Regions from separate parts of the Priestia sp. TSO9 genome, predicted to be linked through region 2. Evidence: predicted binding sites of a transcription regulator. Region 2 holds the regulator's gene; each other region holds the start of a gene.

Region 1 (10,982 bases), 750 kb from region 2:
TTAAACGGAAATCACCGCTATGAACTTTTGCAATTTCACGAAGACCCGTCATAAGCTTATAGTCTTCAAAGTCAGCAATACGTCCACCTTGAACAAAAAGAGTAAAGTGCCATTTTCCTTTTACACCTTTTTCCCAGCCGTAGCGGTCGCCGTTGTGATCAAAGTGATAGGATTTTGCTTCGTCTAAGCTCCAGCCCAGACGCTTTTCAAGCTCTTCTTTTACCGTTTCTAATCCAAGACGATCAACCGTGTATTTAAAGCGCGCGTTTTTACGCACAGAGCGGTTTCCATAATCACGTTGAATCGTAATGATTTTTTCCGCTACTTCTAGAATTTGGTCAGGTCGACAGAACCCAATCACTTTTGCAAGCTGAGGGTACGTTGCTTTATCTCCGTGCGTCATGCCCATACCGCCGCCGATTGCTACGTTAAATCCAACAAGTTTCTCGTCTTCTAAAATGGCAATAAGTCCAAGGTCTTGTGAATACACGTCAATATCGTTAGAAGGTGGAACAGCTACGCCAATTTTGAACTTTCTTGGTAGATATAGCGGACCATACATTGGTTCCACTTCTTCTTCCACTTCCGGTGTACTGATCACTTTTTCTTCATCTAGCCAAAGTTCGTGGTACGCTCTTGTACGAGGCAATAAGTAATCACTTAATTTTTTTGACCATTCGAATACTTCAGCATGTACTTCTGACTGATACGGATTCGGATTGCACATTACGTTACGGTTTACATCTCCACAAGCTGCAATTGTGTCTAATAAAGAAGCATGAATTTCTTGAATCGTTTTCTTCATGTTCCACTTTAAAATGCCGTGCATTTGGAATGCCTGACGAGTTGTCAGCTTTAACGTTCCATTTCCGTATTTTTGTGCTAAATCATCCATCACTAGCCACTGTTCTGGTGTTGAAACACCGCCTGGCGTACGGACGCGAAGCATGAATTGGTAAGCTGGCTCTAGCTTTTGTTTTTGACGTTCGTTACGAAGATCTCGGTCATCTTGCAAGTAGCTTCCGTGGAACTTCATTAAACGATTATCGTCTTCAGAAATACCTGAGCTGATGCGGTCGAGCATTGTTTCTCCTAATGTACCGCGCAAATAATTACTTTCATCCTTTATGCGCTCAACGTCACTTGGAGGACCTTCGGGCGCTTTTAAAATTTTGTTTACCATGTTGAAAATCTCCTTTCAATCCTCAGTATACATCACGCTGATAACGTTTTTGTTTCTTCATTTCAGCAAGGTAACCTTCCGCCTGTTCACGGCTCATCTTGCCTTCTGTTTCGATAATTTCAACTAGCGTGTTGTGCACGTCGCGTGCCATATTTGTTTTATCTCCGCACACATAAAAAGATGCGCCTTCTTCTAACCATTGGAATAATTCTTTACTATGTTCGAGCATACGGTTTTGTACGTATACTTTCTCTTCAGTATCGCGTGAAAACGCCACGTCCATTTTTGTCAGTACGCCATCTTTTAACCACTTTTGCCATTCTGTTTGGTAAAGGAAGTCTGTTACGAAGTGCTGATCTCCAAAGAACATCCATGACTTACCTTTTGCTCCTGTTTCTTCACGCTCTTGCATAAACGAGCGGAACGGAGCCACACCTGTACCAGGTCCTACCATAATAATTGGCGTTTCTTGATCTTGAGGAAGCTTAAAGTTTTTATTGCTTTGAAGGTATACAGGAATCGTATCGCCTGGCTGCAAACGTTCTGAACATAGGACTGAACAAACACCTTTACGCTCGCGTCCATGCGCTTCGTAGCGTACCGCTCCGATTGTTAGATGAACTTCATCAGGGTTTGCTGATAAACTGCTTGCAATCGAGTAAAGGCGCGCTGGCATTTTACGTAAAATGGCTACAAACTCTTGTGCCGATACGTTCCATGGGCCGAAGTCACGAACTAAGTCAATCACATCACGGCCTTGTGTGTATGCTTTTAATTCCTCGCGATTTTCTACAAGCGCTTTTAACTTATCGTTTCCAGTAAGCTCAGCTGCTTGCTTTAAAAGCGGTTTTGTTAAAACGGTAATTTCAAAATTAGAGATTAGCGCTTCTCTAAGAGGACGCGTTTCTCCTTCTTTATTCACCGTTACACTTTCACTTGCATCCCACTTGAATTCGTTAAGAAGAAGATCAACAAGCTCCGGGTCATTTTCAGGATAAATACCTAAACTGTCTCCTGGTTCATACGTCAAACCTGAACCTTCTAGAGATAGTTCTAAGTGTCGCGTTTCTTTATTTGATCCGCGGCCGTTTAAGTTTAAGTTCTCAAGCACTTCTGCTTTAAAAGGATTTGTTCTTGAATATGGTGAAGTTCCTGCAGGAGCTTCCGCTGGAACAGCTGCCGAAGCGCTGTGTCCTTTCGCTTCGCTTAATCCGTCAATAACACCTTTAAGCCATTTATTCGCGGGCTCTTCAAAATCTAAATCACAGTCAACGCGCGGATACAGTCTTTCACCGCCAAGTTCCGCTAAGCGCACATCAAATTCTTTTCCTGTTTGACAGAAAAATTCGTATGAGCTGTCTCCAAGCGATAAGACAGAGAAACGGAAGTTCTCAAGTTTTGGCGCTCGACGGCCGTGAAGAAATTCATGGAAAGATAGCGCATTATCAGGCGGCTCTCCTTCTCCATGTGTACTTACGACAATTAATAAATTTTCAAGTTTCTTTAAATTATTTGGTTTGAAATCATTCATAGAAGATACAGTTACATTAAAACCTTTTGCTTCAAGCGTTTTGCCTGTATTTTCAGCAAGTCCTTGAGCATTTCCTGTTTGTGATCCGTAAAGAATCGTTACGTCTTTTGAAACCTTCTGTTTCGTTTGATCAGGCGCTGCTGTAGAAACGTCTGGCGTTCCTTCGGCAGACGTAGATTGAGATGCTGTTAAATAACCGCTCAACCACATTTGTTGTGCTTCTGTTAATGTCGGCAGAAGGCGATTAAGCAAATCTGCTTGTTCTTGATTAAAAGGGCTGTTTACTACCTTAAGTTGCAACACTGTCCACCTCACAAAAATATATAATTTAAATATGTATGCTTTTACGAATCATCTTCAACAACATTTAATACCTGTGTCTAATTAATCAATGATGTTTCCCTTCATACATTATTATTCCTATAGATTATATCAAATTTAATTATATAAATCATTAGAAAATTCTTATCAAATTCGTCTACCTGCATTTTATCGGAGAAGAATAAATTAGTAAAATACATATAATTGATAACTAGTATTAAGATGATTAATAATTGAAGCTGTCATTACGTTTTTTATAAATGCAGTTACTTCCATATTTGTTCATTCTACATCCTTCACATGAATATGAATATTTTGTAATTTTTAGAGAAGTTTTGTAGAAACGGTTTTCTTTCTCATCAGAATGTTACATAATAAATGTAACATTAATCCTTTTAAAAAACACTATACAGAAAAGACAGTATATTCTGAAACTTAGGACAGTTTATAGATGAGCTAGCAACCTTTTATTCGATCTATTCATACACGTTAGAGAATATAAAGGGAAGCTTTTGCAGTACATACAATTCCCTTTTGCTCATCTCAAATGAAAGGACTGGCTTTTAAATCAGGTAATCTTTTTTAAGGAGGCTTCTTAAATGTTTTTACGAGAATTAACGAAAAGTGGGACGATAACTGTTTCTTACTATAAAGATGGAACGTTGCAAACGTGCAAAGGCCGCGTGCACAACTTAAATCTCCATCAGCAAATTCTATCCGTAAAAGACGAAAATGAAGCCGTTGTTTCCCTTTTGCTTTCTGATATTAAATCCATTCATTAGTATGTAAAATTAAGGAGGAATTACCATGTGGAAAGATAATAAGCAAGCGCTTACAGATTTTGTGTCAGAAGATAGGTTTGAACTGAACTTATATTTAACGTATTTACTTGATCAAATTTCGTATGACACGTCTAAACAATCCCCTTTTCTTCGTAAGCCTAATGAAACCACTAGTTGATATAGAAAAAAGCGCACAAATTTGTGCGCTTTTTTTAATGTGATGGCTCTACTTCAGCAATGCCTTCTTCTGGTTTTTCTTCGGCTTTTTTATTTGAAAGGTTGATCTGCCTTAAGAATAATGTGCATACCGCCCCTAAAACAATAAAAGCTAAGCCCATGAAAAAGACGCTGTGCAATGCGCTCATTAGCGAGGTCTTCAAAATTGGCACAATGCTGTCTGAAAGCACAGCTGGAATACTCTTTAGCGCCTCAGGGCTAAACAGCATCTGCAGCACACTTTCAGGATTCGTATCAATTGCTTTTTTAAATCCGTCTGCAAAAGCACTTGCTTGAGCAGGCAATGTGTTTAAATATGGAACGAGTTTGTCAGTAAGAAGTGTACCTGATTTTGCATTCATTACCGCTCCTAAAATGGTAATACCGAACGTTCCTCCGATTGAACGGAAAAATTGACTTGATGATGTAACCACACCGAGCTCTTCTTTTGAAAAGCTTTCTTGAAGAGCAAGCGTTAAAATTGGCATCACAAGACCCATTCCTAAACCGATTATGGCCATATAAGAAGTGGCAACAAGCTTGCTAGTACGAAGGTCTAAAGTTGTTAATAAAAAGAACCCTCCTGCCATAATAAGCATACCCGTTACGATTTGAGGTTTGATTCCAACTTTATAAACAAGCTGCCCTCCAATAATACTCGTTACGATCATTGAAATCATCATCGGCGTCATAATGGTACCTGATTCCGAGGCACTGACTCCAACGATTCCTTGCATAAAGAACGGAACAAACGTAATGGCTCCGAACATGCCGATGCTCATAAAAAAGCCAATGATATTTAAAAGCGTAAACGTTCGATTCTTAAATAAATACATCGGAAGAATCGGCTCTTTTGCTTTCGTTTCCACAATAATAAAGCTTATGATCCCAACAACAGCAAGTGTAAATAGACTAACAATTTGCCAAGAGTTCCAGTCATAGTCTTTTCCTCCAAAGCTTAGGGCCAGAAGCAAGCTCACTACTCCGATAACCATTGTGAACATACCGGCTACATCGAATTTCACAGGTCCCGTATGTTTCTTTCCTTGAAGTCCCAGTGCAATAAAAACGGTAGCGAGTATCCCTACCGGCAAGTTGATGTAAAACACCCATTTCCAGTTCAGTGAATCAACAATCCATCCGCCAATTTGTGGACCGATGACAGAAGCAAGACCGTAAATTCCTCCGAATACTCCTTGAAACTTTGCTCGTTCTTTTCCTGTAAATAAATCACCAATTACAATCATTGCCATCGGCATCATAACGCCGCCGCCAATTCCTTGTAATGCACGGAATAAAATAAGCTCTGTCATATTATTTGCCATTCCACATAAAGCAGAAGCAACCATAAAAATAATAAGTCCTGTAACATAAATTACTCTGCGTCCTACTAAATCAGCGAGCTTCCCTGCAATCGGAACAACCGTTGTGGATGTTAACAAATAGGCTGTTGTCAGCCATGTCATCATGCTTAAACCACCAAGGTCTCCGACGATTCTTGGCATAGCTGTTCCGACAATGGTTCCATCAAGTGCAGAAAAGAACATCGCAATAATTAAGCCAATTAATAAAAGCGTGCGCTTTGAATTTTTTTGATTTTCCATCGTGTGTCTCTCCTCTTTTTTGTTACTGCTGCTTATTTTTATAAGAAGCAGCTGATGTTGCAAGCTTTTTCGTAATAGAAGCCATCATGGAAAGCTCTTCTTCTGTTAGATGCAAAAGATAGCGGTCCATAATGGCTTTTCGACTATTCAGCACATCTTCAAGCTTGCGATGCCCAAATTCCGTTAAAGTAATATCAACGACTCGTCTGTCCTCTTTATTATGTTCTCTTACAACAAAATTGTGCTGTTCGAGACGATCTACTAAAAGAGTCACGGCGCTCGGTTTTACATCCATTAGTTCTGCAATTTGAGAAACCTTACTGCTCCCTACTTTCTTTAAATAAGAAAGAACAAATAATTGCGTAGGAGTCATCTCATGCTCATTTAAACTCTCCATCATTTCGGGCTGCATTTTTTCAAATAGCACTTGAAGCGATGAACGAATCTCTCCAAGATACTGATTGCTTTTTGTCACATCTATTCCTCCAGGCTTGCTTATTTATTTCATGTCATAAATAGTTAATGCTAATTAAATATAAATGCGTATAAACTAAAAGTCAATTATTTCTTTTTTAGTATTGACCCTTACGCTGCGTTATATTTTATAGTAGATTTCAGAAGGGAGATGAAAGAATGAACAGAAAAGTAAAAGAAGTTGCTGACTTAGTAGGAATCAGCGTCCGCACGCTACATCACTATGATGAAATCGGGCTATTAAAACCTGATGCCGTTAGTGAATCCGGCTACCGGCTTTATTCACCGGCTAATCTGGATATGCTTCAGCAAATATTATTTTTTAAAGAGCTTGGCTTCCCTTTAAAACAAATTCACGAGATTATAGCAGACCCGACGTTTAATCGCACAGAAGCGTTGATACTGCAAAAAAACATGCTGATTGAAAAACGCAGTCGGCTCGATCAAATGATCGTAACCATTAATAAAACGATTCAATATGAAGAAGGAGCGATTGAAATGAACGAAAAAGAGCGGTTTAACGGACTGGATTTTTCGCATAACCCATACGAAGAAGAAGCACGGAAGCGCTGGGGAAACCAGCGGGTAGATGAAGCGAATGAAAAAGTACAAAGCTTCTCACAAAAAGAACAGCAGCACATGTCAAACGAATGGGAAAGTATCTACACTCACTTAGCTTCGCTTCGTGATCTGTCACCCTCTTCTACAGAAGCTCAAAAAGCTATTGCGACATGGTATCAATTTTTAAATGAGAACTTTGGAACGTATTCATTAGAAGCCTTTAAAGGTCTTGGAGAAATGTATGTGCAAGATGAGCGGTTTACAACTACCATTGACAGCTATGGAAAAGGATTAGCCAAATTTATGAACGAGGCGATGAGTGTATTTGCAGACGCTAAAAATAATAAACCCAAAGACTGAGATATAACTAGGTCAATTCAATCTAAAGAAGAACAATTAGCATATATGATCTGACCTGCTTGTTCCGCCGCTGTTGATTTCCGTCCAAGGCTTCGCGTTCCGCGGGCACCGCTGAGCCTTCAAAACCGCTAGAAGCACCTGCCTATATGAAGCCTATGTTCATCACCACAATGAAAAAATCCGAACGATTCATCGTTCGGATTTTCATTCACTTGATATACTTTTGTTCCAGCCTCTTTTTATAAATGAAGACCCATAAGCATTGTATTATAGTACACGCCATTTATATAGGTGTCTTTTTCTTTTAATCCTTCTGTTTGAAACCCTAGCTCCCTGTATAAAGAAATAGCTCTTTGGTTATCTTCTCGCGTCACAAGTTCGATTTTTTTTGTTTGTTTATTCGTACGTGTCCATTCAATCAGCTCAATCATTAGCTGTCTGCCTAACCCTAGCCCGCTATAAGATTTCTCTACTACAATACCGAGGGTTCCCACATGCTTATTACGCGGGTTTTGAGACGAGGTGATGGATGCAATACTAATGATTTTCTCTTCTTTTTCAGCCACAACTATAAGAGCATTTTGCTCTTGTTTTACAGAAGCTAAAAACAGTCCGTACTCTGAAAGAGGTGTAAGAAACTCACCTTCTCCAAATGAAAGAAAATCGCTTTCTCCTCCTACGCGGTTGTAAAAAGCAATCATTTTCTCTGCGTCTTTCGGTGCTGCTTCTCGAATGCTGACGCCTATACCGTTCTTTAATGTACGTAGACTCATATACTTATCTTCCTTTTGGTTATTCTTGTTTGCTTAGCCGAGTTTTAGCGCTGTTTTTCTCTCCACTGATCTAACCACATGCGATTTCCTAAAGCTGTAAAATCATTTTCATCGGCGTAGCGTTCAATGACGGAAAGCGCGTTGTCCTCAAGCATTGGTGAATAGCTCATGATTTCTAAAATATGATGTGCAGCCCATAGGTCAATTCGGTAAGTAGGATTCGTCAGCAGTGTTGCAAATTCAAACAGCATGCCTGGATAATATAAATGAATGAGCTGCGCAATTTTTTTCATATCCTCTGCAGCTCGATTGCCTTTTTTTACAGATTTTTTATTTCGATAATCGATTTCATAATGAATTTTGGCGCTTTTTTGATAAAGATCAACTAGCGTTTCATACGTACGGTGTTTCCGCATTTCTCATCTTCCTTTGCTTCTAGATTTCCTCGTTTGAAGATGCTATAGTTCATTTTTAGGTTTCATATATTCAAATAAATGCAGCAAAAATATAATACTTCCGCCAATACACATCACAAAACTTAACGTAGCAGGATACTGAATAAAGAAACCGACAACACCAAAAATCAGCATAGCAAGCGCTCCTATCATCATAAACAGATGATAAGCCGGTGTATTTTCTTCATTATTCATACATAACTCCTTTTCACTATTTTTTAAGTTATTAAAAAGATATGACACTTCTTTTGGACTATGATCTTTTATTTTGCTGCCGCTTTATTTCTTTAGCTTAGCACGAAGTAACGTGAGAAGGCCTCCTCCAAACATGACGCCACCCACAATTTGATACAGATGTATGTAGCTTTTTATCGTTTCAAGATACAGATCCGTGTCTGCGTTCCCTTGACTTTCTAGCCATTTTTGACCCATGACCTGCCCTGTTGCAACGCTTTTTAACAAAACGACCAGGCCTCCAAGCATGACAACAGCGGCGATAATAAGCTGCACCTTTTCTTTGTCATCTAGCATTTTTTTGAGCTCATCTGCCATATATATCTCTCCCATCCTTACCTTGTTATGTATCTACTTGTTTGTACTCATGCTGTTTTTCTATTATAACGCTCAACTTGGTCATTATAACACGGTTTTGCCCTGCCTTTAGTCTTACTTTTCATAAATGAAGCCTTTTTGGGTCATACTATCTTTGAAACACAGGCGTCTTTAACATCCCTTGATCATTTTTAAAGGGTTACTAATCGAGGTTGATACATGCTTATATTTTTAGGGATTTTTTTACTTTGTGCAGCTGTTTGTTTAGTAGAAATACCTTATTTAAAAAAAGTGAACAGTAAAAAAGAAAAGCGAATGTTTTGGAGTTTGTTCATAGTAAGCATTTTAATTGTTAGTTTAAAGTACGGCGGTGTGGAGATCCCTAACCCTGGGGACGGCATTGCTTTTTTATTAAAACCTTTTAGTGATTTTTTGTTCAGTCTGTTGAAATAAAAGGAAGTGAACAACGTGCACAGTCAGATGAAATTATCCGCAGCACAGTTTCGAATACTCGTCATTTTTTATAGTTTAGGCGACACTATTTTAGTTGTGCCTGGAAGCTTAACGGCTGACTCTAAACAAGAGGCATGGATTCCAGCTATTTTAGGCGTAGGTGTAGGCGTTTTACTTGTATGGATGTATATCAAACTCTCTAGCCTTTATCCGAATAAAACGCTCATAGAACTAAACGAAGCCATTTTAGGAAAGTGGCTAGGAAAGTTTGTCTCTCTTTTATTTGTCGCTTCTACTCTTCTTTTTTGCAGTCAAGTTTTGTTTTACGTGGGCTCGTTTCTAACAACTCGTATTATTATTCAAACGCCTATGCTTGCTGTTCATATTTTGTTTATGGGAATTGTGATTGTCGGTGTTCGGCTTGGCATTGAAACGATTGCCCGCTGTGCCGAAATTCTCTTTCCATGGTTTGTTATTCCGTTCTTAATCTTAGTTTTTTCGATCTTCCCTCAAATTCATTATGAGAACTTGCAGCCTTTGTTAGAGGTAGGCGTTAAGCCTATTATCAGATCTATTCTGGTATTTACAAGTATTACGTCTCTCACTTTTATTGTATTGCTAACCGTTTTCCCTGCTCACGTAGGGGAACCAGATCAGCGAAACCGCGCTTTTTTTACGGGAAGCTTAATCGGCGGAGGCATTATGATTATTATCTTATTACTTGGCATTCTTGTACTTGGAAATACGTATACACGTATTGCTTTATATCCAAGCTATGAGCTTGCAAGACGGATCGAAGTTGCGGATTTTCTAAAAAACATTGAAGTCATTATGGCTATTATGTGGTTTTTATCTCTTTATTTTAAAACATCTCTCTACTATTATGCGACCGTTTCTGGACTCGCTCAAATTCTTGAATTAAAAAACTACCGAGTTTTAACTCTTCCGCTAGGCATTATTGCCGTTACATTTTCACTTATCGTGTATCCAAGCATTCCATATGAACAAACGTGGGACAGAGATACGTGGATTCCGTACAGTCTGTTATTTGGATTGTTTTACCCTCTTGGATTATTAATAGTTGGGAAAATTCGCGTAAAGCATTCTGCGTCTTTATCCAAATAAAAAAGCCGCTTAAGCGGCTTTTAAAAGAACACGGTTATACTCACTAATCCATTCCACAGCATATGTAAAATCATAGATGGAAAAATAGATTTTGTTCGGTAATAAATAATGGCAAAGACAAGTCCCATGACGGTAGCTGTAATCGGAAAGCCAATATGTAAAAGACCAAATACAAGAGCGGAAACGAAAATGCCCACAAGCATGTGGTGGCGTTTAGTTAAGAAACCACATAAAACACCTCTATAAAGCAGCTCTTCTTTAATAGGGGTGATAACTGCTACACTTATAAAAAATATCCAGCTCGAAAGCAGCGTTTGATTAAAACTGCCTTGATTTAAATCTTTTTGCTGCTGATCTGCGCTTTCTACGTTTAAAAATGAAAGCATCACGTACTGCACCGCGGCTACAATTAAAAAGCCTACTACAATATATACATACGTTTTTCTTTCTTTTAATACTGAGAAGTTCCACATAGGCTTTAAAAATCTGCGCACAGGCCTGTACAGCACGGCAACGCCTAGAAAAAACGCCGCGTCTACCAGCAGAGCATATGGTCCTTCTAATAAAATTCCCGTCATATTTGAACCTGTAA
Region 2 (10,982 bases):
CGGCTGGCAAGGGAAGCTAGCTATTAACTTAATTGGGGCCCTCATTACCTTAACGGTGCTAATCATTTTGTTTACAACGAAGTTTTCACAAGTATGGTCCGTGCTCATTTTCTTGCCGGTTATTGTCTATATTTTTCATCGCATTCATACGCATTATGAAGCGGTAGGAGAGCAGCTTCGCATTAAGCAAGGAGAAAAGATTGGAAAGCTTGAAGGAAATGTGGTCATTGTTCCTGTAGCAGGAATGACAAAGGTAGTAGAAAATTCATTAAATTATGCACGAACGATTGGCGATACCGTTATTGCAGTGCACGTGGCCTTTGATCGAGAAAGCGAAAAGAGAATGGAAGAGAAGTGGGAGAAGTGGCAGCCTGATATTCGTATTGTTACGTTTCATTCTCAATACCGCAGCTTAGTGCGGCCGCTGTTTCGATTCATCGATATGGCCGAGGAAAAAGCGCGGGAAAACAATATGGCCATTACGGTCGTTATTCCGCAATTCATTACGAAAAAAAGCTGGCAAAATATCCTTCACAATCAGTCCAGTCTGTTGTTAAAAGCACATTTGCTTTACCGTAAAAATGTAATTGTTACAACTGTACCGTACCGTTTTAAAAAATAATGAAACATGACTAAAAACCTCCAACTTGTATGTTGGAGGTTTTTAATTTTTAAATTCACATACACTAACCGTAATCGAATCTCATCAAAGGCGCAAACGGAGGGATTGTATGAGTGAATTAATTAAATTGTTGCGAAAAGGAAATAAATCGGCCATGATGGCCGCTATAGTGAATACCATTATTTCCATTATTAAAGGAATTGCTTTCGCTTTAACAGGGAATGTAGCGATGTTTGCTGAAACGATGCACAGCTTAGGAGATGCAGCTAATCAGTTTTTTGTCTTTATAGGTTCGGCATTAAGTAAAAAAGCCCCGACCAAACGCTTTCCAAATGGTTTCGGCCGATTGGTTAATCTTGTTCTATTAGGAGCGGTTCTTGTAGTAGGGATTATGGCGTTTGAAACGATTAAAGAAGGATATCACCATATTCTTCATCCAACGAAGTCTTCAGGCTTTATTTTAAATATTACAGTACTTGGCATCTCGGTATTGCTTGAGATGTTTGTCTTATTTAAGGCAATGAAAGAAATTTTGCACGATGTCGGAATGAATACCGCAGAGGTCAATGTTTTTACGCAAAGCTTTGTTCATTTAAAGAAAGCAAAGCCAGCAACCAAGCTGGTCTTTATGGAAGATCTGGTAGCTACTGGAGGAGGCGTATTGGCGTTAATAGCCGTTTTCATTTCACGGTTTACACCTTTTCACCAAGCTGAAGGAATTGCTTCTATTTTAATTGGGCTTATGATGTTTTTCGTAGTAGGACGAGTATTTTTAGATAATGCTGCTGGAGCCCTTGGTGAAGCAGATAAAGAAATGGAAATAAAAATTGCCGCGATTGTCATGCAAGATGTACAAGTGCGGGATATTCAAACGTTAATGGTGATGAAAGAAGGAGAAGAGCTTCACGTTGAATTAAAAGTAGAAATTGATCCTTCTTTAACGGTGGCCGAAGCTGATGATATTAAAGATCGTCTGGAAAATCGTATTTTACAGGAAAAAGGAGTAACGGATGTTATTATTGAATTTGATGAAGATGATGGAATTCCGGACTGGGCGCCAAGTGATTTACAGCTTCAAAAAGAATAAAAACAAGGAAGAAAACAACTGTTTTCTTCCTTGTTTTTAGCTATATACTTTTTCACGTACGTTTGGAGAATCTGTTGAAGCTTTCGAAAAGTTAATGGTTTCACGTACAACGTAAATAGGTCTATTTTTACTTTCATCGTAAATTCTTGCGATGTATTGTCCGACTAGACCTAAACCAAGTAGCTGAATACCGCTAAAGAAGGTGATAGCTACCATAATGGAAGTCCAGCCAGGCTGAATATTTTTCCCTATCAGCCAAACAACAATCGAATAACTTAAAACTAAAAGTGATACAAAAACCGATAATAAGCCAATAACCATTACTAAACGCAAAGGCTTCGTTGAAAACCCAATAATTCCATCTGAAGCAAACTTGATCATCTTTTTTAAAGGATATTTTGTTTCACCAGCAAAGCGTTCATCACGCTCATATTCTACATATGTTTGCCTGAAGCCAATCCAAGACATCATTCCTCGTACAAAACGATTGCGTTCAGTCATTTTTTTGAATACATCCGCTACTTTTCGGTCGATAATACGAAAATCTCCCGTGTCTTTAGGGATTTCGATATCAGACATATAATTTAAAAAGCGATAAAAATACTTAGCCGTGGCTAATTTAAAAAAGGTCTCTCCGCTTCGTTTCTTGCGCTTTGCATATACAATTTCATAGCCTTGCTGCCATTTAGCAATTAATTCGGGAATCATTTCTGGCGGATCTTGTAAGTCCGCATCAATAATAACGATAGCATCACCTTGAGCATAATCAATGCCTGCTGTTACGGCAGTTTGGTGCCCGAAATTACGAGCAAAATCAATAACTTTTACGTTAGAATCCATAGCCGCTACGTCTTTCAAGATTTCAATTGTTCGGTCGGTGCTGCCGTCATTGACGAAAATGAATTCATAGTTAATATGATTTTTATGCATGACGGAAAGCAAGCGATTGTAGCATTCATTAGCTACTTCTTCTTCAAAATACATAGGTACCACAATTGAAATTAGTTCTCTCATGCTTTACCTCCTAGCGAGTGATGGTTTGTGTGCTTAAACGTCCATATTTTATTAAGGAAAAAATTGATAAACATTCCTATACAAGTAGACAACAGTTGTCCAATTATTGGATTAGCAGGTGTATAGTGTACAAGAAGGAATAAGCAGCTTGTATTAATTGCTAAAGTAATAAGGTTTACGATGAAAAATTGAGCTAACATCCATTTATGTACAGTTGCTTGAAACACCCACGATTTGTTCCAATAGTAGCTGTTTATGACGCCAATGAAATAAGATAGCACGTTAGCCAATATATAATTCATATCAAAATGAATGAGTGCTAAGTAACTGATAATAGTGAGCAGGGTATTCATTATCCCTACAAATCCGAATTTCAGGAATTTTATCACGGTTGTATAATCCCTTCCATTTAATTTATCTCTTCACATTTTGTCTTGGGTTCATTTTTAGTAAATCGTACTATTAAATAGGATAGAATCACTGAAATACCAAATCCTTCGAGCAGCATAAAGCTTGGAAAAATAAAGAATCGATAGCGAGTTTGAATTTCAATAAGCAAGTGAATAAGAACGTATCCTATGATTAGTAATAAAAACAGTGTATACGGATATTTATCCTGCTTCCTCAGGAATAAACATATAAGGCCAATAATGGAAAGAATAGTAGTTGAAACATAAATGATTCTTTCATAACTTTGAGCAGCACTAATTAATTTCTCTTTATTAAAAGGTACATCTTCTTGAGGAGTTAATGAAATGCTCCAAAATGTAGATGCATCCGTTCCGCCCCACATATTTAGGAATTTAATGTGAAAGAGATCTAAAAGCTGCTCTTTATCTGCTACCCGTTCTTTAATTACCTCTTTTTCTGCTTCAGCTCGTTTTTCTCCAATTGGCATACCCATAAAACGACTAGCATCCTCTGAAGAATAAGAACCGCTTGTTTCGTAATTAAAGCCAATGACGAACTTCCATAAAGGATCTCTGTTACTTAAAGGATATTTAGAAATACCGCTAGCTACAAAAGAATAGTTGATCAGCGCATTTGCAATAAAAAAAGTAGCCAGTATGCCTACGAGGTTTTTTCCTATTTTCTTTCGACGAGCTTTTAACTCAGCAGCATTCTTCGTTTTAATGTAAGGTTGAAGAATTTGCAAGATGAAATAAATGAAAACAGCGACGATAATAATGGGTCCTAGAGGGCGCATTAAATTTCCTAACGACAATAGAAGGCCAATATAAAGCCAGCTAAACTTGTTATGAGCAAATCTTTTTATAATAAGGTAAAAAGCTGCATAAAATAAAAAAGTAGCTAAATGCTGGTTAGTTAACACTGAGCTATAAAGAATGTTCGGAATGTAGAACGCATATAGAAAAGCTGCCATTCTCCCAGCAAGTTCATTAAATACTTTTGCGCCAATTAAATAAATAAAAATAACGGTGCCAGTGGAATAAAAAATATTTAACAATTTTAATATAAAAATATTATCTCCAAAACAGCGAATAATAACAGATTCATAGAATGAAAAGCCTAGCTGATATACCCATGTAGTAAAATAAACGCTTTGGTTAAAGTCATAATTTCCTTTTGCGATATTACGCGCGGCATCTAACATGACAAGAAAGTCAGATTTTACAGGCGTTTGAACAGAAAGCATCCATGCTAGTCGAATACCTAAGGTCAAAACGATCAGTGAAATAAAAAAAACAGTTTTGTTCATGTATCTACTTGCAATAGCTATTAGAAAAATGACAAGGAAAGTGATAAATATTCCTTCAATAATAAATGAATTACTTAAAGCCAAGCCCTTTAATTCCAATGAATTTGTCATCGCACTGTAACTGCCCCATAGAGACCACGTGAGAATAATGACACATAAAAAGATCAGGCTTTTGGATAAAAATGAGTTAAGCATATTACCTCCTGCAAATTATTTCAAAGATAAGGTACAAAATTCCTACCCTATGATACCATATTTTATTATTTTGTATATATTTTTCTTATAGAGTATAATATTAGATTGTTCTGAAATTACAACAGCGGCATAACGTTTGATAAAAGGGTAAGCGGAGTAGGCAGTGATTTAGTAATAGATAAAAGAGGTTGAGAAAAAAGGATTTTAGTCGAAGTGAAAAACGAACCATTAATCACCATGTTTGATTAGTGGTTCGTTATGGTGAACGTAGTTTCATTTGTTTAGTTCCTTCCAGCAGTTGATTGGAGGGCAAGACGAAGACTCCTGCGGGAAAAGCGGAACAGGTGAGACCCCGCAGGAGCGTAAGCGACGAGGAGGCTCATCGGCCGCCCGCGGAAAGCGAAGTCTTGCACGGAAATCAACTGCGGTGTAACAAGCAATCCCTACTAGCTTATTTATTCCATTTGTTCTCCTATAGATTCGCTTGATTTAGTTATGTCTCAATCTCTTCTTTTTTATCATGTGTTTTCTGATGCGAACAGCTTTTATGTTTTAAACCGATCTTTTAATAAATTCCATAGGGAACTCACTCCGAGACTAATGCTGATCAGAATTCCTGATAGAGCTACTATTAAAGCGATATATTCAAAGATAGAAAACTGCTTCATGCTATCCCAATTGATGTTTCCCTTTAGTTTGCTAATAACTAAATTCATTCCGTAAATACCGGAAAGAACCGTATAAATCGTTAAAATTAATAATAAGTAATTGTGACGTTTGGCTGCGATTTTCTCTTGATTTTGGTACAAAGTGCCAAGGGTTTCTTTGACTTCTTGATAAAGAGAATTGATGTGAAAGATTTTTTTAAAAAGCTCAGAAAACTCTTGACCTTCTGTGCGCGAGCTAATTTCTAAAAATAAATATTTACCTGAAAATACGGTAATAGAGCGGATTAGTCGTTCAATGCCCTCTGAATTTTTATGAAACGTGAGCTGAGAATACTCATAAGATAGTTTTAGCAACACGATTTTATAGAAAAAATGTAAAAATAAATTATAGTAATGCTGGCCAAATAGATGATTCATCAAAAGCTGATCCGTTTTAGAGTCTGTCGATTTAGAAATACATGAAAACACATGGTCTGTTATGACGTAATAGGTTTCAGGAGCCCACCTTTCATACACGTGTTTAGTATTATACGTTTTAATATACTCATGATTGTGTGCAGAAATAAACGCTTTCCCGTCAGGCGTATAGCTATTTAGCTGCCCAGTACGAAATAAAGTTGTGGAATTAATTTCTTGCTCTTGATTTACCGTTACATAACTTAACACAAACATCCGTTCATCGATAAAATAAGGAAGGCTCCCAACGTGCTGTTCACGCGTGGCTTCTTTCTTGATGTGTTCGTTCAAAAATGGCGCAAGCTGTGAAAAAATATAATCTTGCACTTTGCTATAGCGATGATGTTCATAGGTAATGGTGGATCCGTGCTCTTCAGCAAGCTTCGGTTCTAATACACGAAAATGATTCATGAATTCTAAAATATCATCATAGGTGTAATGATTATGGCTCATCTCAGTGCGAATGGTCATGACGCCAATTTCAAAAGGACATAAAAAAACATCCACAGACAGCACGTTGCTAGACACGGTGGTGGAGGAAGTGTGTAACGTAATGGTATGGTCTATTTTTTTTGAAAATCGAAGCAGCCCTTCTTTTTCGCACGAGTCAGGGAATAGAATACATTCAATGTAAGGAAGAAAATATTGATCCAGGCTATCATGAGATACGTAATACTGTTCTCCGTAGTATTCTTTTTCTAAATGTTTGTTTTGAATGGAAAAAAAATCGAACAAATTTTCTTTCAGTGCATGAACAAGCTGCTCTTTATTTTTTCGATCAAAGGAAAAAGGAAAAAGAAACATGTTCATTGCTTTGGTAGGTACAATGGTTTGAAATGGTTCTGTTTTCCTTGGTGTATTGGTCATAAATTACATCCTTCTTATGGTCGGTTGTATTTCCTTGTAAGAGTCGCGGAAATGCAGATAGAAAGTAAAAGGTGAAACAAGCTTTACAAAAACCGTTCTACCTGCCTGCGGTGATTCAACGTATCATTTATAATATGCCAATTTTTTTAGAAAACAAACGTAAAAAAAACCAACTAACATCATGATTAGTTGGTTTTACATACAGTGTCTGATTAGTGAATCGTGCGATATACACCAGTTACTTTTCCTAAAATCGTTACGTGGCGAAGAATAATAGGCGCCATCGTTGAATTTTCAGGCTGTAAACGAACGAAATTTTCTTCTTTAAAGAAACGTTTTACCGTTGCTTCGTTGTCCTCGGTCATGGCGACCACAATATCTCCATTATTAGCCGTTTGCTGCTGACGTACGATTACCATATCGCCATCTAGAATACCTGCTTCAATCATACTTTCTCCCATAATCTCAAGCATAAATACATGATCATCTGGAGAAACGAATTTATCTGGAAGAGGGAAATATTCTTCCACATTTTCAACGGCTGTTATAGGAAGACCCGCTGTTACTTTACCGATAACAGGAACATTAATGACATTGCTTTTAGGGATGTTTACTTCATCTAGTTGAAGAACTTCGATTGCTCTTGGTTTTGTTGGATCTCTGCGAATTAACCCTTTGCTTTCTAAACGAGCTAAATGCCCGTGTACAGTGGAGCTAGAGGCTAATCCTACTGCTTCCCCAATCTCGCGAACAGAAGGCGGATAGCCTTTTAATTTTACTTCGTGCTTAATAAAATCTAGTATGTCTTGTTGACGTTTTGATAGCTTCATATTTTTCACCTCGATTTTAGCTATTCTTTAGGTGAATTATACCACGTGATGTGTCAATATACAAACATAAGTTCGAAGAATTCCATTGACAGAAACAAATGTTCTCAATAAAATAAGAACATATATTCTGATAGGGGGATCATAATATGCAACAATTCTTACATTCTATGAAACATTACGCTATTTTTTTTGCAGTTATCGCTGCACTTACATATGTATTGACGCTGGTTTTAGGAGCGGATAAAGTAGATTTAGACAAATATTCAACGGTTACTATTACAAAAGGAGATACGCTTTGGGACTTGTCCAACAAGTATCATAATCACCATCATTTGACCACCAATGAATTTGTCAAATGGGTTGAAGACGTTAATGATTTAAACTCAGATAATGCCCAGTCTTTATCTCCTGGAGATAAATTATATATTCCTGTTTTAAAAAAAGAGTTACATAATCAAGTGGCAATTGAACAGTAGTGTGTAACGGCCGTTCCTGAATATTGTTAGAAGCCGAAAAGGTCGTGATAAAAGTGGACGCCATTATTTATTGCCGTGTCAGTACGGATAAAAAAACCCAAGAAACATCTTTACAGCGCCAGCAAGAAGAATTAAAAAAGCTTGCTGATCTTCACCATCTAGAGGTGAAAAAAGTCGTGATGGAAAAAGCAAGCGGATATGATGTAGACAGAGAGGGTATTTTAGATGTTCTTCATACAATGAAAGAAGAGAAAATATCCGTGCTGCTCATTCAAGACGAAACACGATTAGGCAGAGGAAATGCCCGAATTGCGCTGCTTCATGCTTTTCATAAAGAAAATGCTACCATCTATACGATTAGTCATCAAGGTCAGCTTCAGCTTTCAGAATCTGATTCAATGGTGTTAGATATTATTAGCTTAGTGGAAGAGCATCAGCGGAAATTACATAATGCTAAAATTAAAAGAGGAATGAAAAGAGCCGTAGAAAACGGTTATCGTCCGCAGAAAAATTTAAAAAATCAAGGAGTTAACTCGGGAAGAGAAAAAAAAGAAGCGCCGATTGAAGAAATTGTCCGCCTTCGTCATAACGGCTTAACCTTTGCTGAAATTTCAGTTACGCTAAAAGGTTTTGGTTATAATATTTCAAAAGCGACGGTACATCGCCGCTATCAAGAGTACCAAGAGAGTGCTCAATCTCTTGATAAAACGAAAGAGATTTAGTAAGATGACTACATGTTGCCGGAGCGGTTCGGTAATTTTAATTATTGATTATAAGGAGATAGGTTTTATATGCTATCAAAAGATAAACTTGCTCGTATTAATGCTCTTTCAAAAAAGGCAAAGGCTGAAGGGCTGACAGAATCTGAAGCGAAAGAACAGCAAGAGCTACGTCAGGAATATTTAAAAGTTTTCCGACAATCTATGACAAATCACCTTCATACGATTAAAGTTGTGGACGAAGAAGGTAAAGATGTTACGCCTAAGAAGTTAAAAGAGAGTAAAAAGAAGCGTCTTCACTAAGACGTTCTAGTAAAACTAGAGGGAGTGTTCCCTCTAGTTTTTTGTATATTTTTAATAAGGGGCACAAAAACTGTAAAAGTGGAAATTTTTTTGGTTCAAGTATTGTACAAATAAGCAAATCATTAGTATGATAACATATGTACATAGTTTTGAAAGGAATGAAGAGTATGACACAACGTATTGAAGATCTTTCGATTGCAACAATTCGTACTTTATCAATCGATGCGATTGAAAAAGCAAATTCAGGTCACCCAGGTATGCCAATGGGAGCTGCTCCAATGGCATATACATTGTGGACAAAATTCATGAACATCAATCCAAAGAATCCAAACTGGTTCAACCGTGACCGCTTTGTATTATCAGCAGGACACGGATCGGCACTATTATACAGCTTGCTTCATTTAGCTGGATATGACTTATCAATTGAAGACCTTAAAAACTTCCGTCAATGGGGAAGTAAAACACCAGGTCATCCAGAGTTCGGTCATACAGCAGGTGTTGATGCAACAACTGGTCCACTAGGACAAGGTATTGCAATGGCTGTTGGTAAAGCAATGGCAGAACGTCATTTAGCTGAAACATACAACAAAGAAGGTTTAGAAATTGTAGACCACTTTACGTATGGTATTTGTGGTGACGGAGACTTAATGGAAGGTGTATCTGCTGAAGCAGCTTCATTAGCGGCACACTTAAAATTAGGACGTTTAGTTGTTTTATACGATTCAAATGATATTTCTTTAGACGGAGATTTAGATCGCTCGTTCTCTGAGAACGTAGAAGATCGTTTCAAAGCTTACGGATGGCAAGTAATCCGCGTTGAAGACGGCAATGACTTGACAGCGATTGCAAACGCAATTGAAGAAGCAAAAGGCGATTTAACACGCCCAACGCTAATTGAAGTAAAAACAACAATCGGATTTGGTTCTCCAAACCACGCGGGTACTTCTGGCGTGCACGGTTCTCCATTAGGTTCCGATGAAACAAAATTAACAAAAGAAGCTTATGCATGGACATTTGAAGAAGATTTCTATGTGCCAGAAGAAGTGTATGCTCACTTCAAAGCTACAATTGCTGAAGATGGCCAAAAGAAAGAAAACGAATGGAACGATGTATTTGCACAGTATAAAGAAAAATATCCTGAACTAGGTCGTCAATTTGAACTAGCAGTAGAAGGAAAGTTACCGGAAGGCTGGGAAGAAACGCTTCCAGCATACGAAACGGGTTCAAGCTTAGCTAGCCGTGCTTCTTCTGGAGAAGTATTAAACGCAGTAGCACAAGCTGTACCTCAATTCTTCGGCGGTTCAGCTGACTTGGCTGGCTCAAATAAAACAATGATTAAAGGTTCAGAAGACTTCACTGCAGCTGATTACAGCGGACGTAATATCTGGTTCGGTGTACGTGAATTTGCAATGGGAGCTGCATTAAACGGTATGGCTCTACACGGCGGTGTAAAAGTATTCGGAGGAACATTCTTTGTATTCTCTGATTATCTTCGCCCAGCAATTCGCTTAGCAGCTTTAATGAAGCTTCCTGTAACATATGTATTCACACATGACAGTATCGCAGTTGGAGAAGACGGCCCAACACATGAGCCAATTGAACAATTGCCATCACTTCGTGCAATGCCAGGTCTTTCAGTGGTTCGTCCTGCAGATGCAAATGAAACAGCTGCTGCATGGCGCTTAGCATTAGAGTCAACTGACCGCCCAACGGCGCTTGTATTGACTCGTCAAAACTTGCCAACGCTTGAAGGTACAAAAGAAAATGCATACGAAGGCGTGTCTAAAGGTGCATATGTTGTATCTAAAGCTGGTAAAGACCAAGCGGATGCATTAATACTTGCAACAGGCTCTGAAGTAAGCCTAGCAGTAGAAGCACAAAAAGCATTAGCTGCGGAAGGCATTGACGTATCTGTAGTAAGTATGCCTGCATGGGATCGTTTCGAAGAGCAATCTGCTGAGTACAAAGAAAGTGTTATCCCTAAATCAGTGAAAAAACGTTTAGGTATTGAAATGGCTTCTACAC
Region 3 (10,982 bases), on a different contig from region 2:
AGCTACCCTTTTACATCAGGTCCCAGAGGGGATGGCAATTATGACAGTCCTCTCTATAGCAAAAATACCTAACATCTTCTTTTTACTAATTGTAGCCATTCTGTCGCTGTCTTTAGGAGGCAGTTTATTCATTGGTGAAAGTGTACAAGTTTCCTCACTTAAACTACAAGCTTTATCGACTGGCGCAGCAATCGGTACACTGTCTTTTGTTATCTTTCATGAAATAATTGGAAATACCATCAAGCACTTCAGGAAATTGCATGTATGGCTATTAATTTCGCTAGGATTCGTAATTATTTATGTTTATCAATATTCCCTTTCATTATTTCATGGCCATTAGAATGATTAAGTATAAGTGGCAAAAAGACAACTGCAAGTGTATGCAGCTATACCTCACTCTGATCATTTATAAAAGAAGAACATTTCATAGAATGTTCTTCTTTTACATTACTTCCTAGAGTCATGATTATGGTAACTAGAAATAACTGTTTAGAATCCATATTTCATTCTCTTATATGTAAGCATCTGTATGTTACCACTCTTCTGTGATATCCTCTTCAGTCTCTAAGGCAGCTGCATTTGCGGCTTTAATGATAAACTCGCAAAGTTCTTCTCTTTCTAACGTTTCGTTGAAATAGTCAAATTGTTCATTTAACTCATTTAATCCTATAACTATCTCTTGTACATATTCTAAAATATCTTGTTCTGACATTTTATCTACAGAACCTTCAAGTCTATTCATATAAGCATCAAGGATTTCATCAGTGGCTTTAATATTCTCTGCAGTGAAAATCTCATCATCTTCCATTCTTTGTTGCCAAGCTGCTGTCGGTTTATTATTTTTTAGGTCTTGCATTATTGTAATATCTCCTTAGGGTCATATTTTCATTTAGCTATAAGCCTAATGCTAATCTGATTATATATCAAAATTAACCTAGAAGATTGTAGATACCCTTTTTATTTTTAGTTACTGTGAGACAGGTGATTATGGATATGAAAAATGTGCTAATTAAATGTGCTAATTAGTGGATGAATCCTACTTTTCACTTAAATAAAAGGTCAATTTCTCCTCGATCATAATCCAAAATCCAATTATTATATTCTTCATAAAGAAAGCGTATAGATTCTTTACTTGAGGCTAAGACATCACATCCGCGATCATCATACAAATGAAAAATCATTTTTTTAGAGAGATTAATAAAGTAAATATCATAACTACTTTGGGAATTACTCTTCAGAATAGTAGATGGATGAGCAAAGTCTTCATAATTAATAGCCTTTAAAAGCTGCGCATATCTTAATTCTGTTTTCTTACAAGAAAGTCCAAAGCGATGGGTCAAAGATTGATCATCGTCTTCATCTTCATCCTGAAATATACTCGGCAAACAGTGATGGTTTAATTGATATAGCCGCTGTTTATCTTTTATGTATTTTAAATAAACGTTTAAAGGTCTTTTTTGAAGGAAACGATCTTTGTTCGTAGTATGCACATCCGTAACAAAAAGAATCTCATCTCCCTCTCCAAATACCCTTTGAAATAATGTGATTGATCGATGAAAAGCTTGATTCAAACAATCTTTTTCGTGAGATGAAATTAATGGATCTGATATTTCAAAGCGAATGCTATATTTCCACGAATAAAACAGAGCTGCACTTAAAGTTAATCCTTCAAAGTATTTTTCTAAAAATGAAGGCAGAGTGTTAGTGCTCATGTATTTTTCTCCATATTTTTTAGTTTTTATAGTTTATAAGTAACTTTTTTTACTTAAACATTAAGTAATTGTTTTAATTCTTTTTTTAAAAGCTTTTATAGTGCCAATTAATATGGTCAAGTTCTAACTCTATTTCAATTAATTGTTCTATAACTTTCTCTTTATCTAGTGAAGAGCTAAGAAGAGCTTTAATTAACCGCTCAATTTTATTACTACTCTGAGAAATGTCATTTAAATTTAAATCAGTCTATTTATTAAAATAAAAAGCACCTCAATTAATAGATGCCTAGTTTTTATTATTATTTTTCTTCTGTAATCATAAACTGTACCACATTATTTAAATTGATGTGCACTAACTCTTTTTCATTCGAAATGAATCTTTTATATTTTGTTATATGACTAATGACTTCTTTCTTTGATGCGGCTTCGAATTTTAATTCCTTTGTCCTGCCATTTATAAATTCGAAAATAACTTTAAATTTAAGCATAGGTGTATCTCCTCATTATCTACTTATTGTTCTTGTTTCATCAATTCTTCTTCAAAAAAATACTTGGATATTTAGTAACCGTATAAGAGTATCTTTTCATGTTTTTTACATAATGACTTTTTAAGATTGTTACTAATTCATTCGATACTCTTATAGTTACTGTTTTTCCATTACTAAATATTTTCACGTTATATCCTTCATCTTCTCTCCTACGTTCTGTTCTTGCCTTTTTAGTAGCGAACAGAGCCAAGGAACGTTCGGTATTAATGATGAGGGAGAAAAATGTGTCAGTCCTTGGTCATTGCTATTATCTTTGGGCTAACGTTTACATACGCATCAATGCGCCATTAGGCTTTGGTAACTCCTCAGCTGTTATCAGATTCATTTTACAAAAATGTTCAAAAAATTGTTGTGCCAGCTCTCTTTCCTTTGCGTCACTTTTCAACTCAGCTATATCAAGCAAAATTTGAGCCATCCATAAATTATCAAAATAACGGTATTTACCTGTATTCCATGTCATTTTTTGTGATGCTCTTTCATTTGCATAATATTTCCAGAAAGGCATCTGATCCGATTCCTGTTCTGTAAGCTGGAGTCTGTATTTTGAATGAGCAGGAATATATCCATCTTCACAAAGCTTACCGATAAAATCTTCATTCACCATATAGACGCCTAAGATACGTCTGTCTTTTTCAGGCATACTGGAATCTATTGCTGTTAATAAGACAGCACTATTTTGGTGCAAACGGATGGGTTTGGTTGGCTTCCCCTTGTTATTACCGCTTTTTATTACACCTGAAAAAACCTTCCACTCTAAAAAAGAACTATTCTGTTCTTCTGTGTCACACCAAAAAACCATTTGTGATTCAGAATGAAGTTTATGATTTTTCATAAGTTTTTCAAGTCCCCAGCGAAGTTCTTGGTTTTTTCGTTGTAGTTTTTTTTCCTCTTCCTTCTTCCGTTCTTCCTCGTTGTGTTCCATTTCCTTTTTTTCTATAATTTTTTCGAGCGAATGAGCAACACTTTTATCATGCAGTTTTAGATGCTTTCCAAATACATCGGGGAAAACAAACTTTTTATTTTCCGATGCGAAATGTATTTCAATACTAGAATCATTACATTTAACTATACTACCTATCCCAAAAAGCTTGTGTGTAACTTTCTTATTGATTAGATTCATTATTCTAGGCCTCCTTGTAGAATAAAAACTCGGTTACTATTAGAGAGTAAATTAATAATTTTATTCAACTAACTTACCTTTAAAGCTCACACAACTGTTTGAGTTTTTTTCAGTTTAAAAAAGGGTATTGAAAAAATGTATCCATAATTCTATCTGAAACAAACACAGCGGAATTCGGAATACGATCGAAAAAACAATTGTAAAACTATTATAACATTTTTTGAAAATATTACAATTTTTTCATTGACAATATATTTTAATTTGAGGTAAAATGAAGTTTTGTTATTTATAATAACCCAAAATAAAAGTCTCCAACAAGTCACGAAACTTCTGGAAAGTCCCTATAAATAATCACTTGATTACCGGTGATAAGCGAAATGATTCCACCATTAAACTAATCTTTAAACTAACCCTCATTACGTTGGAGGCTTAGATTAGGGATGTACTACTACAGCAAGTGTTCGAGAAAGAGTGTTTATGTAAACTCGAAAAGAAGAAGCCTGGATCCCCTTAGATCCAGGCTTCTTCCCATACTGTTTAAGAAGTTGTTCATTTGCCCTTGTGAGGCCCTTTCGTTACGTATATCGGTTCATAACTAAAGTGCCTTGTGTGAGATACGAATACCTGCTTTCAATTTGAGGCAATACGTTTGTTGAAGTCGCTGTTAATTCTTTCAAAACTAATCAGTCCCTTCATAAATTAAGTATTTACCTTCCCACAACAACCAACAATAATATTAGCGTTGTACTATATGTGTACCACATGTTTTAAAGTTAAAACGTTAATCCAACAGATATTATTTAATTAAAGAATCAAACAGATGATGGTAGTGAATTTCCTTTCATATTAAAACCTGTTTATTCTCTATCAAAAAGGGAGTTTCCAGCAATCCCTGGATTAGTCATTTCAAAAGGATTTAAAATTAGATCTAATTCTTCTTCTGTTAAAACATCATACCTTAAGCATAATTCACGTACAGATTCACCTTTTAGGATTGCTTCTCGTGCGATTCTAGCAGTCACTTCATATCCAATATGAGGATTAATAGCCGTAATAATACCTACACTTTTTTCTACGTATTCTTTTAAATGTTCTTCATTCGCTTCAATCCCCTGCAGGCAATAATCCGTAAATGTCTGAAAAGCATTATTCATGATGCTAATTGATTGAAGTAAATTAAAAACAAGAACAGGTTCCATAACATTAAGCTCAAGCTGACCTGCTTCAGAAGCCAAGCAAATTGTATGATCATTACCGATAACTTGAAAGGCAACCTGGTTAATCATCTCTGGCATGACAGGATTAACTTTTCCAGGCATAATAGAAGACCCTGGCTGACGAGCTGGCAAAGTGATTTCTGCTAGTCCTGCACGGGGACCAGACGCCATTAGACGTAAGTCGTTCGCTATTTTCGACATATTTACCATACAAATCTTTAATGTTGCAGAAACTTCTGTATAAGCATCTGTATTTTGAGTCGCGTCTACAAGATGATTGGCCTTCTTAAGTGGTAAACCACTGATATTTGCTAGATATCTTACAACATTTTCGATATAACGTGGATCTGCATTTAAACCCGTTCCAACTGCAGTTGCTCCCATATTAACCTCATATAAATGTCCATAGGATTGCTTAATACGTTTCATATCGCGCTCAAGAACACGACTATATGATTCAAATTCTTGACCAAGACGGATTGGAACCGCATCCTGTAGGTGAGTACGTCCCATCTTTATAATAGAATCAAATTGTTCTGCCTTTTTCTGAAATACACTGTGCATATAATTCATTGTTTTCAGTAACTTATCTAGCAGATTAAGCGTTGCAATATGGATAGCAGTTGGGAATACGTCGTTTGTTGACTGTGACATGTTTACATGACTATTAGGGCTTAAATCGGAATAAGAACCTTTCTTATGACCAAGTACCTCTAAAGCTCTATTTGCAATAACCTCATTTGCATTCATATTCATTGAGGTCCCCGCGCCACCCTGTATTGGATCAACAATAAATTGATTATTTCTTTTTCCTTCAATAACCTCGTCTGCTGCTTCAATAATTGCATTACCCAGCCCATCATATAACCTTTTTGTTTCCATATTAGCAAGAGCAGCAGCTTTCTTAACAATTCCTAATGCTTTAATGAGTTCCGGATGAATCTGGTAACCTGTTATTGGGAAATTTTCAACTGCACGTAATGTTTGAATCCCATAATAAGCGCTGACAGGCACCTCTTTCGTTCCTAAGAAATCTTTTTCAATTCTTACATCTTGTTTTTCAAGTGTTCCTATATTTGTCATAATATTGATCTCCTTCTTTATAAACAAATAAATTATTTTAAGCTACATCTGATTTTTTAATAGAATCTGTATAATGCTTTGCTTTTTCTTTATCGAATCCGCCTTCCCACTTAGACATCACAATAGCAGCTAATGCGTTACCTACCACGTTGACAGATGTACGAAGCATATCTAAAATACGATCAATACCAGCAATGAATGCCATACCTTCTAGAGGTAATCCCATTGAGCCCAGTGTTGTTAACACAACAACAAATGATGCTCCTGCAACTCCTGCCATTCCCTTAGAAGTCAACATCAACACAAGTAAAAGTGTAACTTGTTCTATGAAAGATAGATGAATGCCATACATTTGTGCAATAAAAAGGGCAGCAATGGCTTGGTAAATAGATGACCCATCAAGGTTAAAGGTATATCCTGTCGGAATAACAAATGATGTGACAGCTTTCGGACAACCAAAGTTCTCCATTTTAGTCATTAACCTTGGCAATACTGCTTCAGAGCTTGCGGTTGTAAACGCTAAAATTAACTCATCTTTTAAGATTTTTATAAGGACTAAAACATTAGTTCCAGCCATTTTTGCAATAATACCTAATACTACAAAAACAAAGAAAATCATGGTCAGATATATAACGAGTACTAACTTTCCTAAAGGAATTAATGAACCGATTCCAAACTTCGCGACATTTAAACCAATTAAAGCAAATACGCCAAATGGAGCAAATTTCATAACTAAGTTTGTCATCCAAAACATAGATTCTAGTACGCCTTCAAAAAAGTTTAAAACTGGTTTGCCTTTTTCTCCAATTGCTGCAACTCCTAGACCAAATAAGACTGAGAAAAAGATAATCGCTAATAAATTCCCTTCCGTCAACGATTGGAATATATTAGTTGGGATAATATGAACGATTTGAGCTGCTACACCTGCACTCTCAGTTGTTTTAGATGTTTCTTCATATTTGGATATATCACCTTTCTCAAGGTTCCCCATATCTATACCACTACCTGGATGGAATAAATTTGCGGCTAATAATCCCACTGCTAATGCAATTGTAGTAACAATTTCAAAATAAAGAATGGTTTTTCCACCTAGTCTTCCTAACTTTTTAATATCACCTACACCAGCTATAGATACGATTAGTGCAGATACAACGATAGGAATAACAATCATTTTGATTAGGTGAAGAAAAATATCTCCTAAAGGTTGAAGAATCGCCATCGCTGTATTATTCCCATAAAAAATAGCGCCTATAGCAATCCCGAACGCAAGTCCAATAAATATTTGTGTAGCTAATCCCAATTTCTTCATAGTTGTAACCCCTTTCAATTTGCGGTTCATTAAAACACTTAAAGAGAGCCTATTCTTAGGCTAGCGTCTATAAAAAAGACAATAATTAAAAATAAGTCCAATGTGTAAATAATCTTTAAAATAAATGATAACCATATGATTTGAAATTAACTCCCCCCTTCAGTAAAGCGTTTTCAAAATCTTTAATGTAAAATACACTTTTTCGGCTCATCTTATATACCTGAGCATATAGTATCGTTTATAAAGAGATTTTCTATTATCCTTTTAACCTTTTTGAAATCCTGTTTATTGTCTAACATTCATATAAATCTAGTGACAGTCACTTCTAGATTTATATGAATGTTAGACAACAATATCCTAATCTATTATTCCCTCATTTCAGATAAAGAAATATCTTCTTTTTTATCTAGTGTCTAGAGATAAGGTAGCAATAACACTAGATATCTCTATAACTTGTTAAAATAATTAAATCTCTTAAAATGTTTTTCTTCAAATGAAATGATATCGCTTTCAAAAATTTCAATCGTAGTAACTACATATATCTTCTCCGAAAGCTAAAGGAATTTAGGATTTATTTCATGTGTAACTTAAATTACGAAAGTACAGCATTAAGTTGGGGTATCTCCTTCAGCCTCTTCATACTGTAATCTCATTATAATAAACATGCGTTTATTGTATATAGGTAATGAATGGAACCAAAAAAATGATAATAACGAAAAGTATATTTTTAATTTCATGTTCTCTTTTTGCGTACTTCAGTTACATTATATTTATATACGACAGATAAATCAAGAAAATTATTATTCATTTCGCGTACATTTTATTTAGACAGGTCTCATAGAAGTGAGTGTACTTTAATAATGACGAACTGTTACGTAAATATTAACAGTTTGTAGCGTGAAAGAGCCTATACTCTTAAGAAATGCTATAAGCAAGGCCAATGCACAACAGAGACAGGATTAACAACTGATTCATTTTACTTTTCAACGCATAATCCCTTCTTTCTTCTCTTTCTCATTATACTGGGATTATGGTAGCTAACATTAATAAGTAAGCCTATTTATGTTAGAGTGTACATAGAAACATGTATGAGTTTGGAGGCAAGATCATGAAACGTACAATAGGGATCTTTCTTATTGCTCAGGCTTTATTAACGTACTTAACTATTAAGATGATTTATACTCCGTTTATCGTTAGAACATTAGATAGAGATATTGGAGTTATGACAGTTTCATATAGTCTCCCTTTAACGTACTGGTTAATTTTTATAGCTTCGGGTATCATGCTTATAGTGGGAACGTATTTAGTTTTTTTTATTTCTGCCGATAATACGTTTTATGATAACTAGATAACCATTGAAAAGAATAAATATACTCTGCTTTTCCATACTAATCACTTCCCTTTTTCAGAGTACTAATATCAGCATGTTTAAGTTTTAGAGATTGCTTACAAGTGAATTCAAGATTTTCCGCCAGAACCTTATCAGTATCTTATTATTCGTTCAATTGTGACTCTAGTTCTACAGATTCTATCTTAGATACCCCTAGAATAACAATACCGCGCCAACCCAAGGGTATTGAGATATGTTAAAGGATAGTGGTTATTGTACTTTCTTACCTATGCTTTTAACAGACTAGAGCTAGATATCTGTGCTCTGACTTAACTTCCACTAATTTTATATTAAACTAGTTAGAGCCTATCCTTTTTAAACCATAAAAAATCCTCTTCCAAATATAATGCAACACCCATTTTTAAAGAGTGCTTTTCTTACACTATATTTGAAGAGGATCCTATTAAAGTTTATTTATCTTCTTGCATTACTTGAGCCACTTCAGTAAAGATTACGCCTAAACCATGTGCACCTGCGTCTGGATAACCAAGACTTCTTTCTCCAACCGTACCAGCACGCCCCATACGTGCAACAATCTGTTCAGTTGATTTTGCTCCTTCAACAGCAGCTTCTGCTGCTTTGACAAGAGCATATTTCAAGCTTTCCCCTTCAACAGCACTTGATGTTAACGTATCTGCATAAGGTACTAAAGCATCGATTAAAGTTTTATCTCCCACAACAGCTCCACGTCCAAAAGAACGTTCTCCTGTTGCTTGAATTCCTTTTACAGACGCTTGTATCATTTCAGCAAATTCTGTTAAAGTCAGTTCGGTTTTAGATTCGGCGTTCTTTCCAGCCGCACGAAATGCTGATCCCCAAATAGGGCCTGATGCTCCGCCACAATGCTCCATGATAACGATGGAACAAGCCTCTAAGAAGTTTCCAATATCATTTGATTTATTTTCTAGAATTTCGTGCCATTCAGCTTTCAACTGTTTGAACCCTTTAGCAACACTCATACCAAAGTCTCCGTCACCAGCATGGGAATCTAATTCACAGAACGGTATTTCATTTCTAATAATACATTCGCTCATTTGGTCAACCATAAAAATAATATTATTCAACGTCAGTCGATTTTCCGTTACTACGGAATATTCTTGGTTGGTTTGCACCTCATAAGACACTTTCGGTGCCTCCACCGTACCAATGATTTCATCATAAGTAACAGCTGGTACTTCACCTTTGATTTTTAGCGCAGGAGTATCGCATTCTTCAGATAGGAGACTCTTTAAGTTCTCATCTAATTTCATAATTGAAATAGAAGCACCGGCCATATCGATGGCTGTCATGTAGTTTCCGATAAACGTTCTTGCAATCGTTACGTTTCTACGTGACAATTCACGAATGACAGAATGATTTAATAAATATAGTTCTTGAAGAGGTGTGCTTCCAAATCCATTAATTAGGACAGCCACTTCTCCTTTTCCATTTCCATCTTCTATTCCTACTTCTTTTAATAATGAAGTTACCGTACGCTCTGCAAGTTCGTCCGCTGAAATAATTTTTTCACGACGGATACCAGGTTCTCCATGAATACCAACGCCAAATTCCATCTCATCTTCTGCAATCTCAAAAGTAGGAGTTCCTTTAGCAGGAACTGTACAAGAAGTTAATCCAATACCAATGCTTTTAACATTCGCAATAGCGCTTTCTGCTGCCTCTTTCACTTTTGATAGATCATATCCGCGTTCTGCTGCTGCACCTGCTATTTTATGAACAAGAACAGTACCAGCTACTCCGCGTCTTCCAACTGTATATAAACTGTCCTGTACAGCAATATCATCATCTACTTTTACATAATCCACTTGAATGCCATCTTCTTCTGCAAGATAAGCAGCATTCTTAAAATTCATCATGTCACCACTGTAGTTCTTAATCACTAGTAAAGTTCCCTTATCGCTAGCTGTTTCTTTAATGGCTTGATAAATCTGTATTTGAGAAGGTGAAGCAAATACATCACCACAAACTGCTGCATCTAACATGCCTTTCCCGACATATCCAGCGTGAGCAGGTTCATGTCCGCTTCCGCCCCCACTAATTATACTTACTTTACTTTTATTAATTTGGTCTTTTTTAATGACTTTATATTTTTCAATTAAATTCAGTTCAGGATGTGCTAGAACCATCCCTTTACACATCTCAAGTACAACATCTTCCGGTTTATTAATAATTTTTTTCATTTTATATCAACCTCTTCTTATAATCATTTCCAATTTGATCTGCTGCAAGAATAGCTGCAGCTACTGACTCTGGATTAACAGGGAATGGCATAGAATAGATAGATTCCTCTGGAATACAAGCTTTATTAGCTACTTCCATTAACTCTTCTTGCGTAATTTGTTCCACTCCAATATCAGCGAGACAAACTGGAAGTCCTACTGCTAAACAGAAATCTAACAAAAATAGAGTGGTCCAAACAATTATTAGAAAAAACGGATTTGTCTATTGCACAGATTAGTGATGAATTAGGTTTTAATGACCCTGGATATTACATCAAGACATTTAAAAAATTCGAAAATATAACTCCTAACGTCTATCGGAAATATTATCAAGAAAAGATGTAAAGTTTTCAGTCCTGACGTAAGAAACATATAGCTTTTCCA

Evidence for each region. The regulator LexA, encoded in region 2, represses DNA repair genes until DNA is damaged. The targets are predictions, from matches to a motif close to CGAACATATGTTCG.
Region 1: LJC66_RS16415 (YolD-like family protein) is a predicted target of LexA. The motif match lies at 3,496-3,509, and genes of this name have one in related genera.
Region 3: LJC66_RS09190 (malate synthase) is a predicted target of LexA. The motif match lies at 3,468-3,481, and genes of this name have one in related genera.

The regions. Positions count from the first base shown of each region.
Region 1 covers NZ_JAJEKD010000015.1:315,239-326,220, forward strand. The annotation lists gene cysI (assimilatory sulfite reductase (NADPH) hemoprotein subunit) at 1-1,183, opposite strand, end outside; gene LJC66_RS16410 (assimilatory sulfite reductase (NADPH) flavoprotein subunit) at 1,206-3,014, opposite strand; gene LJC66_RS16415 (YolD-like family protein) at 3,635-3,817, shown strand; gene LJC66_RS16420 (hypothetical protein) at 3,843-3,995, shown strand; gene LJC66_RS16425 (MDR family MFS transporter) at 4,030-5,637, opposite strand; gene LJC66_RS16430 (MarR family winged helix-turn-helix transcriptional regulator) at 5,660-6,112, opposite strand; gene LJC66_RS16435 (MerR family transcriptional regulator) at 6,271-7,032, shown strand; gene LJC66_RS16440 (GNAT family N-acetyltransferase) at 7,272-7,805, opposite strand; gene LJC66_RS16445 (hypothetical protein) at 7,850-8,221, opposite strand; gene LJC66_RS16450 (hypothetical protein) at 8,264-8,455, opposite strand; gene LJC66_RS16455 (hypothetical protein) at 8,540-8,812, opposite strand; gene LJC66_RS16460 (hypothetical protein) at 9,032-9,265, shown strand; gene LJC66_RS16465 (GerAB/ArcD/ProY family transporter) at 9,281-10,390, shown strand; gene LJC66_RS16470 (CPBP family intramembrane glutamic endopeptidase) at 10,411-10,982, opposite strand, start outside.
Region 2 covers NZ_JAJEKD010000015.1:1,067,561-1,078,542, reverse strand. The annotation lists gene LJC66_RS20805 (APC family permease) at 1-622, shown strand, start outside; gene LJC66_RS20800 (cation diffusion facilitator family transporter) at 732-1,709, shown strand; gene LJC66_RS20795 (glycosyltransferase family 2 protein) at 1,746-2,723, opposite strand; gene LJC66_RS20790 (GtrA family protein) at 2,720-3,112, opposite strand; gene LJC66_RS20785 (glycosyltransferase family 39 protein) at 3,133-4,638, opposite strand; gene LJC66_RS20780 (hypothetical protein) at 4,916-5,071, shown strand; gene LJC66_RS20775 (magnesium transporter CorA family protein) at 5,184-6,629, opposite strand; gene lexA (transcriptional repressor LexA) at 6,842-7,459, opposite strand; gene yneA (cell division suppressor protein YneA) at 7,606-7,935, shown strand; gene LJC66_RS20760 (YneB family resolvase-like protein) at 7,989-8,657, shown strand; gene LJC66_RS20755 (DUF896 domain-containing protein) at 8,727-8,957, shown strand; gene tkt (transketolase) at 9,125-10,982, shown strand, end outside.
Region 3 covers NZ_JAJEKD010000013.1:169,862-180,843, reverse strand. The annotation lists gene LJC66_RS09210 (ZIP family metal transporter) at 1-340, shown strand, start outside; gene LJC66_RS09205 (hypothetical protein) at 533-856, opposite strand; gene LJC66_RS09200 (DUF3885 domain-containing protein) at 1,044-1,712, opposite strand; gene LJC66_RS09195 (hypothetical protein) at 2,012-2,200, opposite strand; gene LJC66_RS09190 (malate synthase) at 2,526-3,380, opposite strand; gene aspA (aspartate ammonia-lyase) at 4,238-5,680, opposite strand; gene LJC66_RS09180 (cation:dicarboxylate symporter family transporter) at 5,718-6,989, opposite strand; gene LJC66_RS09175 (hypothetical protein) at 8,098-8,337, shown strand; gene dhaK (dihydroxyacetone kinase subunit DhaK) at 8,790-10,559, opposite strand; partial or broken gene gldA (glycerol dehydrogenase) at 10,561-10,779, opposite strand; partial or broken gene LJC66_RS09160 (helix-turn-helix domain-containing protein) at 10,779-10,943, shown strand.